4 regions of the Nonomuraea sp. GTA35 genome follow, and region 2 is predicted to be linked to each of the others. Evidence: riboswitches for the same ligand, from Rfam matches in the RefSeq annotation. Region 2 holds a riboswitch; each other region holds the start of a gene.
What was found. Region 2 has a riboswitch for thiamine pyrophosphate ahead of ACBJ32_RS11865 (FAD-dependent oxidoreductase). Riboswitches for the same ligand answer to the same signal wherever they lie in the genome.

Region 1 (3,577 bases), on a different contig from region 2:
TGGGTGACGGGCGTGCCGCTGGCCTGGGACGTGGCGGTCACGCTGACCGCCAGCTACCAGAAGGTGTTCTCGCCCGACCCGACGCTCGGCTTCTTCGCCCAGCGCGACCGCTACCAGACGGCGCTCGACCAGGGGCAGCTCCTCGCGCCGGCCAAGACGACCGGCGCGATGGAGCAGATCGTGGTCAACTCCACCGTGGACGGCATCCTGGCGGCGCTGTTCGCGATCCTGATCATCGTGGTGATCCTCGACGCCGCCCGCGTGTGGATCAAGGCGATCCGGTTGCGGGAGCCGCTGCCCAGCACGGAGGCGCCGTTCGAGGAGTCGAAGATCTACGCCCCCGCCGGGCTCATCGCCACCCGCGAGGAGAAGGAGATGATCGCCAGAGCCTCCTCAAGCGGCTAGCCACCGCGCCGCGGGCCGCCTCAAGCCGTCAGCCACCGCTCCGTGGGCCAGCTCTCGCGCCGCCACGCGCTGTCCCAGAACATCCACTCGTACGCCGCCGCCCGGCAGTACGCCTGCGCCATCGCCTCGCGGGTGTCCGGGCCGGCGGCGGCCGCGAGCCGGTCGGCGATGGCCTTGGCCTGCTCGACGGAGGCCGCGAAGCCCGGGTCGGCGTAGGTGGAGATCCACTTGCCGTACGGGTGGCCGGCGGTGTCGCCGACGCGCTCCAGCAGCGCCGTGCCGACGTCCTGGTAGATCCAGAAGCACGGCAGCACCGCCGCCGCGATCACCGGGTAGGGCGCGGTCAGGGCCGTGGCCTGCAGGTACGACGAGTACGCCAGGCACGTCGGCGAGGTGGGGCCCTTGGCGTCGAGCTCTTCGATGTACCCGGCGTGCAACATGCGCTCGGCCGCCAGCGCCGTGTGCGCGCTCTGCGCCCAGAACGCCGCGTCGTCCGCGGCGGTGGCCCGGACGGAGGCCGTGGCCAGCGCCTTGGAGAACGCCTCCAGATAGCGGGCGTCCTGCACCATGTAGAACCCGAACCGCTCGCGGTCGAGGGTGCCGTCGCCGAGGGCGGTGATGAAGGGGTGCTCGTGGACGGCGCGCATCAGCTCGGCCGTGCGCTGCCAGACGTCGTCGCAGAACATGTCCTGTGCGCTCACCAGATGGCGTGGAAGTGGTGGACGGGGCCGTGGCCGTGGCCGACGTGCAGGCTGTCGGCCGCGCGCAGCGCCTCGGTGAGGTACGCCTTGGCCGCCCGCACCGCGCCCGCCCAGTCGTCGTGGCGCGGGCGCAGCGCCGCGATGGCCGAGGACAGCGTGCAGCCCGTGCCGTGCGTGTTCCTGGTGTCCACGCGGGGCGCGGCCAGCTCGATCGTGCCCTCGGGCGTCGCCAGCACGTCCACGCACGTGTCGCCGTCGAGGTGGCCGCCCTTGAGCAGCACCTGGCGCGCGCCCAGCGCCCGCAGCCGCTGCGCCTGGTCGTGCATCTCCGCCAGGCTCGCGGCCGGCTTCTCGCCGAGCAGGTCGGCCGCCTCCGGCAGGTTGGGGGTGATCAGGTGCACGCGGGGCAGCAGCGTCTCGCGCAGCGCGGCCACCGCGTCGGCGGGCAGCAGCCGGTCGCCGCTCTTGGCCACCATGACGGGGTCGAGCACGACGTACGCGGGCCGGTAGGTGTCGAGCGCCGCCGCCACCGCCTTGATCAGCGGCGCGTTGCCCAGCATGCCGATCTTCACGGCGTCGGCCGGCACGTCGGTCAGCAGTGTGTCGAGCTGCTGGGCCACGAACTCGGCCGGCACCTCGTGGATGCCGGTCACGCCGGTGGTGGTCTGCGCGACCAGCGCGGTGACGACGGTCATGCCGTACGCGCCGAGCGCGGAGAAGGTCTTCAGGTCCGCCTGGATCCCGGCGCCGCCGCTGGGATCGGTGCCCGCGATGGACAGGACTTTGGGAACAGCGCTCACGGCTGTGACGTCCCTTCGCTAGTACGAGCTAGATCAGGTTCGACGGGTGTGATCTCAGCCCGGCCCTCCGGGCACCCCGCGTCAACGGCCTACTCTAACAGGCGTCGTTGTTGACCACACGTTCGAGGATCGGCATCGTAGGGCGGGTGGCCGCTGATGAGACGCGTGACGGGGTCGATCTGACCAACCTGGACCAGCCGCTGTTCGACGGTGCCGGCGCCACCAAGCGCGACCTGGTCGACTACCTCGACGCCGTCCGCGACCGCATCATCCCCGTGCTGCGCGACCGCCCGCTCTCGGTCGTCCGCGTGCGCCCGGGGCAAGCGCCGTTCATGCAGAAGAACCTGCCCAAGTACGCCCCCGACTGGGTGCGGTCGGTGTCCATGTGGGCGGAGGCGTCGCGCAGGCAGGTGACGTACGCGTTGTGCGACGACAGGAAGACGCTGCTGTGGTTCGCCAACCAGCGGGCGGTGGAGTACCACCCGGCGCTGTTCGCCGGCGAGCACGCCACCCACCTGGTGCTCGACCTCGACCCGCCCGAGCACGACGACTCCTTCTCGCTGGCGGTGCGCGGTGCGCTGCTGGTCCGGCAGGCCCTGGAGGACATGGGGCTGGCGGGCGCGGTGAAGACGAGCGGCGCCAAGGGGGTGCACGTGTTCGTGCCCGTGGTGGCGGGCACGGCGATGGACGACCTCGCGGCGGCCACCCGGGCGCTGGCGGCGCGGGCCGAGCGGCTGGACCCGGCGCTGGCGACCACGGCGTTCATCCGGGAGGACCGCGCGGGCAAGGTGTTCCTCGACTCCACCCGGGCGGGCGGGGCCACGGTGGTGGCCGCCTACAGCCCGCGCATCCGGCCCGGCGTGCCCGTCTCCTTCCCGCTGGCGTGGTCGGAGCTGGAGCGCGTGTCGCCGCGGGACTTCACCGTGCGCACCGCGCCGGGGCTGCTGAAGGACGCCGACCCGTGGGCCGAGCACATGCCCGGGCCGCAGCGGTTGCCCGCCGACCTGGTCGAGGAGGGACACACGATCCCGATCGCCCGCGTGCAGGCGATGCACGAGGGCAAGCGGCGCGCCCGCGCCCGGCGCGAGGAGTGATGTCGCAAATTTGCGACAATAGTGGGTCTTCACGCTGATTCTTCGCCGGGTTACGTTCGGGCAGCGGCGCCTCGGGGGGAAAGGCCGCGTTCCTGGTAACCCATGGGGGGACCTGCATGCGAAGAATCATCACCGTCCTGATCGCCGTCCTCGCCTTACCCCTGGCCACGGCCGTGCCCGCGCAGGCGGGCGGCCTCGACGACGCCTTCGCCAAGGTGCTCGTCAAGAAGGTCAAGGGCACCAACGTCAAGAAGCATCTCGACGCGTTCCAGGCCATCGCCGACGCCAACGGCGGCAACCGCGCCGCCGGGACCTCCGGCTACGACGCCTCCGTGGCGTACGTCGAGGGCAAGCTGCGCAGGGCCGGCTACAAGGTCACGCGCCAGCCGATCAACTACGTCGAGAGCTGGAGCGAGAACAGCCCGCCCGTGCTCGACCTCACCGCGCCGACCGCGAAGTCGTACGTGCCCAACGACGACTTCCTCACCTTCCAGCCCTCCCCGGCCGGCGACGTGACCGCCCAGGTCCAGGGAGTGGACCTGACCCTGCCGCCGGCCCCGGCGCCCAGCTCCACCAG
Region 2 (3,577 bases):
TCCAGGCGCGAGGCCACTTCGGGGAGCGTGAGCCACTCGTCAACGAGCTGGTCGGTCTCCCGGTCGATCTGTGCAACAGAAAGCGTCACGAAACCACAACTACCACATGCCGTGCTTGCTCAAACAACACAATCTCGTAGGGGTACTTGTGGATCTACCAGGCGTTCCGCGTCGAGGCGCGCGCCCGCGTCGATGAGCCGGCGCCCCTGTACGAGGTCGCGGGGCCGGTCCACGGCCAGCACAGCGGCCAGAGTGCCGTCGCCGGCGAGCCACACGGCCGACCACTTGCCCTCGGGCTCGCCGCGATAGACGAGCCGGTCACCCGCGGGATGGTGGCCGGCGTACTGGAGCATGTGACCGAACTGCTCCGACCAGAAGTACGGCACCGGGTCGTAGACCGCCTCCTCCCCCAGGAGCGTCGCGGCGGCGACCTCGGGGGCGTTGAGCGCGGTGTCCCAGTGCTCCACCCGCAGCCTGGTCCCCCAGCGGCGCGACCACCAGGCGGCGCAGTCGCCGACCGCGACGACGCCGGGCAGCGACGTGCGCAGGTGCTCGTCGGTGACGACGCCGTTGTGCAGGTCGATGTCGGCGTCGGCGAGCCATTCGACGGCCGGGCGCACGCCGATGCCGGTGACCACCACGTGGGCCTCGACGAACTCGCCGCCCACCAGCCGCACGCCGCCCTCGTCCACGGAGTCGACCATGGTGCGCAGCCGCAGGTCGATGCCGTCGTACCAGGGCAGCGTGCGCCCCCCGAGCTCGGCGCCAACGGCGGTCGAGAGCGGAGCGGGGGCGGACTCGACGACCGTCACCGCGCAACCGGCGCGGCGGGCCGCCGTGGCGACCTCGGCGCCGATCCAGCCGGCGCCGATGATCGCGACGCGGGCGCCAGGGACGAGCATGGCGCGCAGCTCGTGGGCGTCGTCGATGGTGCGCAGGACGTGCTGGGGGCCGTCGCCGGGCAGCCGGATCGGGTCGGCGCCGGTGGCGATGACCAGGCCGTCGTAGGCGACCTCGCCCTCGGTGGTCTCCACGACGCCCGCGCGCAGCGACTTGGCGCCGACGCCCGGCCAGAACTCGACGCCGAGCCCGTCGAGGTCGGTGTCGACGAAGCTGCTGTCGGCCTCGCCCTTCAGCACCGCCTTGGACAGCGGCGGGCGGTCGTAGGGCCGATGCCGCTCCTGCCCGATCAGCGTGATCCGGCCGGTGAAGCCGCGCCCGCGCAGGGCCTCCACCGTACGCACTCCGGCCAGGCCCGCTCCCACCACCACGACATGGTTCACGGTGATGACCATAACGGGGGGCGTGCTCGGACGTCGCACCGAGGCCGTAGGCTGTTCGGGTAAGACGCGCGGGAGTCCGGCCGTAACCGGGCTGAGAGGAAGGCTTTGCCGGGCCTTCGACCGCAAGACACCTGATCCGGATCATGCCGGCGAAGGGAGCGCAAGTGGATGTGATCGTGGGTGGCGGAGTCGTCGGGCTCTCCGTGGCCTGGCGGATGGCACGCGCGGGGCGGCCCGTCACCGTGGTCGACCCGGCCCCCGGCAGGGGGGCCTCGTACGCGGCGGCGGGGATGCTGGCCCCGGTCAGCGAGGTGACCTACACCGAGGCGCCACTGCTGCGGCTGGGGGTGGCCTCGCTGCGCCGCTGGCCCGCCTTCGCCGCCGAGCTGGCCGCCGACGCCGGCCTGGCCGGGGATACCGGGCCGGGACCAGGCGACGGGCCGGGATCCGCCGGGCCGGGATCGGGCGACGGGCTGGGATCCGCCCGGCCGGGATCGGGCGACGGGCTGCGGTTCCCCGAGGTGCGCGGGCTGGACCTGCGGGCGGACGGGACGCTGGACGTGGCGTTCGGGGCCGACGACATGGCGGCGCTGGACGAGCTGGCCGCGTACATGGAGAAGCTGGGGCTGCCGGTCGAGCGGCTCACCGGGCGCGAGTGCCGCCGCCTGGAGCCCATGCTGGCCCCCTCCGTGCGCGGCGGCCTGCTGGCGCCCGGCGACGCGTGGGTGGACCCGCGCCGCGTGACGGCGGCCCTGCTGGCCGCGCTGGAACGGCTGGACGTCCCTCTGGTGCGGGCCCGGGCGACCGAGCTCCTGTACGAGGGCGGCCGGGTCGTGGGGGTCCGCCTCGCGCCCCCGGGTTCCGAGGACGGCCCTGACCGCCAAGACTCCCCGGCCCACCCGTACACCACCGGCCCGGACACGACCGACGCGGACACGGCCGACGCGGACATGACCGACCCGGACGCCACCTGGCGGGACCCCACCCGCCGCGACGCCACCGGGCGGGAGACCACCGGGCGGGCAACCACCGGGCGGGACGCCACTCATCGGGACGCCTGTCCCCGCGAGGTGCGGGGCGAGCGGGTCGTGCTGGCGGCGGGGGCGTGGAGTGCCGAGCTGGCCGAGGTGCCGGTGCGGCCGGTCAAGGGGCAGATCATGCGGCTGCGCTCGCCACAGCCGCTGCTCAGCCGGTGCGTACGCGGCACCGTGCACGGCTCGTCCGTCTACCTGGTCCCCCGGGGCGACGGCGAGCTCGTGGTCGGGGCCACGCAGGAGGAGATGGGGTTCGACACCAGGGTGACGGCCGGCGGGCTCTACGAGCTGCTGAGGGACGCCAGGGAGCTGGTGCCGGGCGTCACCGAGCTGGAGGTCGCCGACGTGGTGGCGGGGCTGCGTCCGGGGACGCCGGACAACCTGCCGCTGATCGGCCCGGGCGGTACGCCGGGGCTGGCTTACGCGACCGGGCACCACCGGGGCGGCGTGCTGCTCGCCCCGCTCACGACCGCGATCCTGCTGGGCGAGGAGAGCGAACTGGCGGCGCTGTGCGCGCCGGGGAGATTTCGGGAAATTTCATGATTGTTGTCATCAACGGCTCCACCCACGAAGTGGCCGACGGCACGACCGTGGCGCAGGCCGTACATACGCTGACCTCGGCCACCACCGGAGTGGCCGTGGCCGTGAACGACGAGGTGGTCACGCGCGGCGCCTGGGAGACGACGGCGCTGCGCGACCGTGACCGCGTGGAGGTTCTGACGGCGGTGCAAGGTGGATGATCTGATCATAGCCGGGGAGAAGTTCTCCTCCCGGCTCATCATGGGGACGGGCGGCGCGCCCTCTCTGGAGGTGCTCGACCAGGCGCTGGTGGCGTCCGGCACCGAGCTGACCACGGTGGCGATGCGCAGGCTCGATCCCGGCGCCCGCGGCTCCGTGCTGGACGTGCTGCGCGAGCGCGACATCAAGGTGCTGCCCAACACGGCGGGCTGCTTCACCGCGGGCGAGGCCGTGCTGACGGCCCGGCTGGCCAGGGACGCCCTGGGCACCAACTGGGTCAAGCTCGAGGTCATCGCCGACGAGCGCACGCTGCTGCCCGACCCGATCGAGACGTTCGACGCGGCCGAGCGGCTGGTGGCCGACGGGTTCGTGGTGCTGCCGTACATCGGCGACGACCCGGCGCTGGCGCGGCGGCTGGAGCAGGCCGGCTGCGCGGCCGTGATGCCCCTGGGCGCGCCGATCGGCTCGGGCCTGGGCATCCGCAACCCGCACAACATCGAGCTCATCGTGGAGGCCGCCTCC
Region 3 (3,577 bases), on a different contig from region 2:
CCGGCTTCGGCGCCCGTCGCCGCGCCCAGGGCGGCCACGTTGACGGCGGTCACCATCGACAGGCCCAGGGCCGCGCCGAACTGGAACGAGGAGTTGATCAGGCCGCCGGCCAGGCCCTGCTCGTGCTCGGCGATGCCGTCCGTGGCCACGATCGTCAGCGGGCCGTAGACGAAGGCGAACATCAGGCCGAGCAGCAGCATCGACGGCAGCATGGCCGCGTACGTCCAGTCCAGGCCCACCCCGAGGAACAGCGCGTACGCCAGCAGCCCCGACACCAGGCCGCCGAGCACGACCTTGGCGTTGCCGTACCGGTTGACCAGCCACGGCGTGAGCGTGGGGGCCAGCACCACGTCCGCGGCGGCCGCCAGCAGGGCCAGCCCCGTCTGGATGGTGGACCAGCCGCGCAGCTCCTGCAGGTAGAGCGTGATCAGGAACTGGAAGCCGAAGAACGAGGCCGTGAGCAGCGCGGCCATGACGTTCGCGCGGACCAGCGGGCCCGAGCGCAGGATCCCGAGGCGGACGAGCGGGCTGGCGGAGCGGCGCTCGACGGCGACGAAGAGCGCGAGCAGGGCCAGGCCCGCGGCGAAGGCCGCGACCGTCAGGAGCGGGCCGTCGGAGGGGTGTTCCAGGCGGACGACGCCGTAGACGAGCAGGATCATCGCCCCGGTGATGCTGATCGAGCCCGCCACGTCGAAGCCGCCCGTCGCGGCCGGACGTTCCCCCTGATCCCTGATCAGGGGGATGGCGGCGATCAGGATGACCAGCGCCAGCAGGACCGGGGCGAAGAACACCCAGCGCCAGCCGATCGCGGTCAGCAGCCCGCCGATCACCAGCCCGAGCGCGAAGCCGCCCGCGGCCGTGCCCGCGTAGACGAGCAGGGCCCTGTTGCGCTGCGGGCCCTCGGGGAAGTTCGTGGTGATCAGGGACAGGCCGGCGGGCGTCATGAACGCGGCGGCCACCCCGGTGACGAACCTGGCCACCAGCAGCACCCACCCCTCGTCCGCGAAGCCGCCCAGCCCGGAGAACAGCAGGAACACCACCAGCCAGAACAGGAACATCCGCCGCCGCCCCAGCAGGTCGGCCGCCCGGCCGCCGAGCAGCATGAAACCGCCGTAGCCGAGCACGTACGCGCTCACGACGCCGCTCAGCATGCCGGTGGACAGGCCGAGGTCGGCCCGGATGGACGGGAGGGCGACGTTCAGCATCGCCACGTCGATGCCCTCCAGGAAGATGGCCCCACACAGAACGATCAGTACGCCCCAGGTACGGGCGGTGACAGGCACAACAAGCCCCCGGTTATGAATAGGCAGTCGGTTATCTCTTGTAACCGCCCACATCATGCGACAGCATGAAATCTCGTGGAAGACGGCACTTTCAGATCACTCAGTTACTGCGAAGGCACCGTGGACGACGACTACGACGCGCGCCAGTGGGACGTGCGGGAGGACTGCGAGGTCCGCCAGATCCTCGACCGCATCGCCGACAAGTGGTCGCTGCTGGTGATCGCGCTGCTCGACTGCCAGAGCCTGCGCTTCACCCAGCTCCGCCGCGAGATCGACGGCATCAGCCAGCGCATGCTCAGCGTCACCCTGCGCCAGCTCGAACGCGACGGCCTGGTCACCCGGACGGTCCACCCGGTCGTGCCACCTCGCGTGGACTACGCGCTCACGCCGCTCGGCCGGACGCTGCACCAGACCATCAAGTCCCTGGTCACCTGGACCGAGCAGCACCAGGAGGAGATCATCGCGGCGCGTGCCGCCTACGACGCGCGGCGCGAGATGATGGAGTCATGACCGTTCCTGAGATCGAGGCCACCGCCGTTCCCGCAGACGCCTACCTGCTCGACGTCCGCGAGCAGGACGAATGGCTGGCCGGGCACGCGCCCGAGGCCGTGCACATCCCCATGACCCAGATCCAGGGCCGGGTCGACGAGGTGCCCGCCGACCGCACCGTCTACGTCGTCTGCCGGGTGGGCGGGCGGTCCATGAACGTGGCGGCCTGGCTCAACCAGCTCGGGCGCGACGCGGTCAACGTGGGGGGCGGCATGCAGGCGTGGGAGTCCGCGAGCAAGCCGATGGTCAGCGAGACGGGGCAGCCGCCGTACGTGGCCTGAACCACCCACTATGGCGGTTCAGCCGCCATTGAGGCATGATGAGGGCGCAAACTACAGATCGTCGCGGGAGCTCGGGGTGCCGGGCTGAGAGGGCAGCTACTGATCCGCTGCCGACCGCCTGAACCTGTCCGGGTAATGCCGGCGTAGGGAGTGTGCGATGACGCATGTCGCCGACGAAGTTCCGCTGACACTCGAAGGCCGGCCGCCGAAGACGCTGGGCGTGCTCGACCAGGGCGCGCTCTGGGCGAACCTCGGCGTCAGCCTTCTCGGCTTCTCCGGGGCGATGTTCCTGGTCAACCCGCTGGGCAACGCCCCGCTCAGCCTCGCGGCGGCACTCGTGGCGACCGTGGTCGGCAGCCTGATCGGCACGGCGATGGTGGGCCTGTCGGCCGTTCCCGGGACGCAGACGGGGCAGCCGGCGATGGTGCTGCTGCGCGGGCTGTTCGGGGCGAAGATCTCCTACGTGCCGACGGTGCTGAACATCGTGCAGATGCTCGGCTGGGGCGCGTTCGAGCTCTGGGTGATCGCCATGGGCGCCGGCGCGATCTTCCCCGCGGTGCCGTACGCGGTGTGGGTGATCGCGGCGGGGGTGCTGACCACCGCGCTGACGATCTGGCCGCTCGGGTCGATCCGGGTGCTGCGCCGGTACGTGACGATCGGCGTGATCATCGCGATGGTCTGGTTCACCTGGTTCTTCCTGCGGCAGGCGCCGGCGCAGGAGGGGGGCTCGTGGACCGCCTTCCCCGCCGCGGTCGACTACGTGATCGCGCTGTCGGTGTCGTGGGTGCCGATGGCGGCCGACTTCGCCCGGCACTCGCGCTCCACCGGCGCGGCCTTCACCGGGGTGGTCGGCGGTTACACGCTGGCGCAGGTGGCGTGCCTGGGGCTGGGCGTGTACGCGGTGGCCATCGCGGGCAACGCGGACGCCGTGTTCGGCACGTTCGTCGCGGTGCCGCTGGGGGCGCTGTTCTTCGCCATCCTGGTGCTGCGCGAGACCGACCAGTCCTTCGCCAACGTCTACTCGACGACGGTCTCGCTGCAGAACCTGATGCCGCGCGTGGACCGGCGCGCCTTTTCCGTCGCCATCGGGGTGCTCACCGTCGTGATCGCCCTGCTCGTGGACGTGACGTCGTACGGCGCGTTCCTGGGCGTGATCGGGGCGGTGTTCGTGCCGATGTTCGCGGTGCTGGCCGTGGACTACTTCCTGCTGGGCGGCGCCCGCCGCTGGAACACCGAGGAGAACGCGCCCTCCCGCTGGTCCATGCTGGTGCCGTGGGCGCTGGGCTTCGTGGCCTACTGGCTGACGACCTCGACGCCGACCGTCGCGGCGTGGGACGGCTTCTGGGCGGGCGTGCGCGAGGCCATCGGCTTCACCCGGCAGGTGTGGATGAACGGCGCGCTGGGCGGCGCGCTGGTGGCCGCGCTGGTCACGCTGCTCATCGGCCTGCTGCTGCGCGGGCGCCG
Region 4 (3,577 bases), on a different contig from region 2:
GCCCGTGACGAGCGACGAAGCCCTCGTCACGGGCGACGAGCCCCCCGTCACGGGCAACAAGCCCCCCGTTACGAGCAGCTAGGCGTGGGGGCGGTGTTCGTGCCGTTCCAGGAGCCCAGGAAGCCGAACGTGGTCGATGCCCCGGGCGCGAGCAGGCCGTTCCACGAGGCGTTGCGCACGGTCACCGAGGACCCGCTCGCGCTCAGCGTGCCGCCCCAGAGCTGGGTGATCTGCTGACCGCCCGCGTACGTCCACGCCACGGTCCACGCGGACCTGGACGTGGTCCCGGTGTTGGTGACGGTGACCTCGCCCTGGAAGCCGCCCTGCCACTGCCCGGTGGTCTGGTACGTGGCCGTGCACCCACCGGGGGGCGGAGGCGTGGTGGTGGTGACGGTGGGCGTGGCGGTGCCGCCGCCGGCCAGGGCGTCCACCAGCGCCGGGTACCACTTGTCGGACATCTTCTGGTCACCCGAGGCGTTCGGGTGCACCCCGTCGTAGGTGTCGGTGCTCGTGCTGAAGCCCGTCCACTGGTCCACCACGACGATCGGCGACTGGGGGGTGGTGGTCGCGGCGGCCCAGGCGGGGATGGCGTTGTTGAAGTTCACGGTGCGCTGGGCGCACTCGGCGCAGGAGGACGGGTTCATCGGGATGATCTTGGCGACGAGGATCTTCATGTTCGGGTTGCTGGAACGCATCTGGTTCACCAGCGTGGTGAAGGAGCCGAGGATCGTCGCCGGCGCGATGTTGCTCCACACGTCGTTGGTGCCGAAGTGCATCAGCACGATGTCGGGCCGGGTGGCGGAGAGCCAGCCGGGCAGCAGGTTCTGGGCGGCCACGTTGGTCGCGAGGTAGCCGCCGTGTCCCTCGTTGTCGCCGTCGTGGGCCACCCCGCAACCCTGCGGCGGGAGGGTGCCGACGAAGTCGATGTTCGTGTGGCCGGCGCTCTGGAGGCGGTTCCAGAGCAGGGCCCGCCAGCAGCCGGGGGATCCGGTGATCGAGTCGCCCAGGGGCATGATCCTGATGGGGGCGGCGCTGGCCGTGGCCGTCGCGGTGGCGAATAACACCGCCGCGGCCAGAGCCGCCAGCGCGGCCAGCACGGAGCCGGTCTTGCTGCGCATCGTGTGCTCTCCCGTCGTAAGCCTGCGCAGATCGTAGGAGCGGCGGCTCGGCGCCGGGAAGCGCGACGATCATGGCGCGGTGCTGACCTGGGAGTACGGATGTAACTTTCAGCGGCGTACCACCGCGAGCGGGCACGGCGCGTGGTGCAGCAGGGCCTGGCTGATCGAGCCGATGAGCATCCCCGCGAGCTGCCCGTGCCCTCGCGACCCGACCACCAGCAGGTCGGCGCGCATGGAGGCCTCCTTGAGCACCTCCACCGGATGCCCGTGCACGACCTCCGCGATCACGTGCACGCCCGGATGCCGCTCCCGGTGCCCGGCCAGCGATTCCTTCAGCGCACGCAGCGTGTCCTGCTCGCTCTCGCGGGAGGCCGGCTCGAAGCCGCCGGGATGGGGCCAGGCCCAGGCCCGTACGGCCCGCAGCCGCGTGCCGCGCAGCTCGGCCTCGGCGAAGGCGAACTCCAGCGCCCGCGTGGCACCGGGTGAGCCGTCGGCCCCGGCCACGATCTCACCGCGCGGGAACGGGGGCGGCTCGTGGATCAGGACGACGTCCGTACGGGCGTGCGCCGCCACCCCGTACGCGACAGATCCGACCAGCAGCCCCCGCACTCCGCCGATCCCCCGGCTGCCCACCACCAGCAGCTTGGCCTCCTGGGACGCCTTGACCAGCGCCGAGCGGGGGTCGCCCGGCAGCAACACGCGCTCCATGCGCACCTGCGGCCACACGCGGCGTGCGCGGTCGCAGGCGGCCGTGAGCACGGTCTCGGCGCCGTCGCGCATCCACTGGGCCACCTCGGCGTAGTGGACGGCGCCCTCGCACACCCACTTCGGCACGGCGTGCGCCACGGTCAGCGGCTCCTGCCGCAGCTCGGCCTCGGCGGCGGCCCAGCCGGCGGCCTCCAGCCCGGTACGGGAGCCGTCCACACCTACGATGATCATGACAGTGCGTAACACTCCACCTCGGCACGGCGGAACGGCAGCCCCTGTGCCTCGGAGTCGCGGGCGCACCTGCGCTCGGACTTGCTGAGCTTGAGCGTGCCGCAGACGGTCACGCCGGAGTACGTCCGGCAGTCGAGCGCCGGGTCGGCTCTGCCGACGCGGTACATGCGCTCGACCGCGGCACGGCACTTCGCCTTTCCTGTGTCGGAGTAGCGGCACTGGGCGATCAGAGTGTCGTACTGTTCCTGGCTGACTTCGTGCTGATCCATGCCGTCCCCGGCGGCTGCGGTGGCGCCGGACGCGGCCATCACGACGAGTAGTCCTGCGACAGCGGCGAATCTCTTCATGTTTCCCCTGATGGGGACCGTACCGCTCACGGCGATCGCCAAACCTCCGCGGCGAGGTTTCAGGCGGGTCGGGGCGTGGGTACGATCACCGCCGTCCAACGCGGGAGCCCGGTGGGGACCGGGCTGAGAGGACGGCTGACAGCCGCCGACCGCCAGAACCTGCTCCGGATAATGCCGGCGAAGGGAGTTTGCGCGATGACGAGCGCGCGCTTTTCCAAGGTCTACACCGGTGAGCTGCGGGTGCCGATGCGCCAGGTGCACCTGTCGAACGGCACGTCGGTGACCCTGTACGACACCTCGGGCCCGTACACCGACCCCGCCTACGAGCCGGACCTGCGGCGCGGCCTGCCGCGCCTGCGCGAGCGGTGGATCCGCGAGCGCGAGGAGGCGGGGCAGCCGGTCACGCAGGTCGGGTGCGCCCGGCGCGGGCTGGTGACCAGGGAGATGGAGTTCGTGGCCGTGCGCGAGGGCGTCACCCCCGAGTTCGTACGCGAGGAGGTCGCCGCGGGCCGGGCCATCATCCCCGCGAACGTCAACCATCCCGAGTCCGAGCCGATGATCATCGGCCGCAACTTCCTGGTGAAGATCAACGCCAACATCGGCAACTCCGCCGTCACCTCCTCCATCGAGGAGGAGGTCGAGAAGATGACCTGGGCCACGCGCTGGGGCGCCGACACGATCATGGACCTGTCCACCGGCGCCGACATCCACGAGACCCGCGAGTGGATCCTGCGCAACTCGCCCGTCCCGGTCGGCACCGTGCCCATCTACCAGGCGCTGGAGAAGGTCAAGGGCCGGCCGGAGCTGCTGTCGTGGGAGGTCTACCGCGACACGCTGATCGAGCAGTGCGAGCAGGGCGTCGACTACGTGACCGTGCACGCGGGGGTGCGGCTGGCGCACGTGCCGCTGACCGCCGGGCGCAAGACCGGCATCGTCTCGCGCGGCGGCTCCATCATGGCCGCCTGGTGCCTGGCGCACCACCGCGAGAGCTTCCTGTACGAGAACTTCGCCGAGATGTGCGAGATCCTGGCCCGCTACGACGTGTCGTACTCGCTGGGCGACGGCCTGCGTCCCGGCTCGATCGCGGACGCCAACGACGAGGCCCAGTTCGCCGAGCTGCGCACGCTGGGCGAGCTGTCGGGGATCGCCCGCGAGCACGACGTCCAGGTGATG

Region 1: it holds a riboswitch for thiamine pyrophosphate, as region 2 does, so the genes downstream of both, thiD (bifunctional hydroxymethylpyrimidine kinase/phosphomethylpyrimidine kinase) here and ACBJ32_RS11865 (FAD-dependent oxidoreductase) in region 2, are expected to answer to the same signal.
Region 3: it holds a riboswitch for thiamine pyrophosphate, as region 2 does, so the genes downstream of both, ACBJ32_RS37245 (purine-cytosine permease family protein) here and ACBJ32_RS11865 (FAD-dependent oxidoreductase) in region 2, are expected to answer to the same signal.
Region 4: it holds a riboswitch for thiamine pyrophosphate, as region 2 does, so the genes downstream of both, thiC (phosphomethylpyrimidine synthase ThiC) here and ACBJ32_RS11865 (FAD-dependent oxidoreductase) in region 2, are expected to answer to the same signal.

Annotation. Positions count from the first base shown of each region.
Region 1 is NZ_JBGNUV010000022.1:30,118-33,694, forward strand. Features, by position in the region: gene ACBJ32_RS53900 (carbon starvation CstA family protein) at 1-405, shown strand, start outside; gene ACBJ32_RS53905 (TenA family protein) at 426-1,106, opposite strand; gene thiD (bifunctional hydroxymethylpyrimidine kinase/phosphomethylpyrimidine kinase) at 1,103-1,906, opposite strand; TPP riboswitch at 1,900-1,995, opposite strand; gene ACBJ32_RS53915 (DNA polymerase domain-containing protein) at 2,053-3,000, shown strand; gene ACBJ32_RS53920 (M28 family metallopeptidase) at 3,117-3,577, shown strand, end outside.
Region 2 is NZ_JBGNUV010000002.1:1,136,155-1,139,731, forward strand. Features, by position in the region: gene ACBJ32_RS11855 (Rv2175c family DNA-binding protein) at 1-89, opposite strand, end outside; gene ACBJ32_RS11860 (FAD-dependent oxidoreductase) at 120-1,283, opposite strand; TPP riboswitch at 1,342-1,458, shown strand; gene ACBJ32_RS11865 (FAD-dependent oxidoreductase) at 1,448-2,860, shown strand; gene thiS (sulfur carrier protein ThiS) at 2,857-3,057, shown strand; gene ACBJ32_RS11875 (thiazole synthase) at 3,050-3,577, shown strand, end outside.
Region 3 is NZ_JBGNUV010000010.1:125,593-129,169, reverse strand. Features, by position in the region: gene ACBJ32_RS37260 (MFS transporter) at 1-1,283, opposite strand, end outside; gene ACBJ32_RS37255 (helix-turn-helix domain-containing protein) at 1,404-1,793, shown strand; gene ACBJ32_RS37250 (rhodanese-like domain-containing protein) at 1,790-2,113, shown strand; TPP riboswitch at 2,167-2,281, shown strand; gene ACBJ32_RS37245 (purine-cytosine permease family protein) at 2,271-3,577, shown strand, end outside.
Region 4 is NZ_JBGNUV010000004.1:493,323-496,899, reverse strand. Features, by position in the region: gene ACBJ32_RS20755 (YbaK/prolyl-tRNA synthetase associated domain-containing protein) at 1-82, shown strand, start outside; gene ACBJ32_RS20750 (cellulose binding domain-containing protein) at 69-1,118, opposite strand; gene ACBJ32_RS20745 (universal stress protein) at 1,227-2,057, opposite strand; gene ACBJ32_RS20740 (hypothetical protein) at 2,054-2,404, opposite strand; TPP riboswitch at 2,495-2,607, shown strand; gene thiC (phosphomethylpyrimidine synthase ThiC) at 2,600-3,577, shown strand, end outside.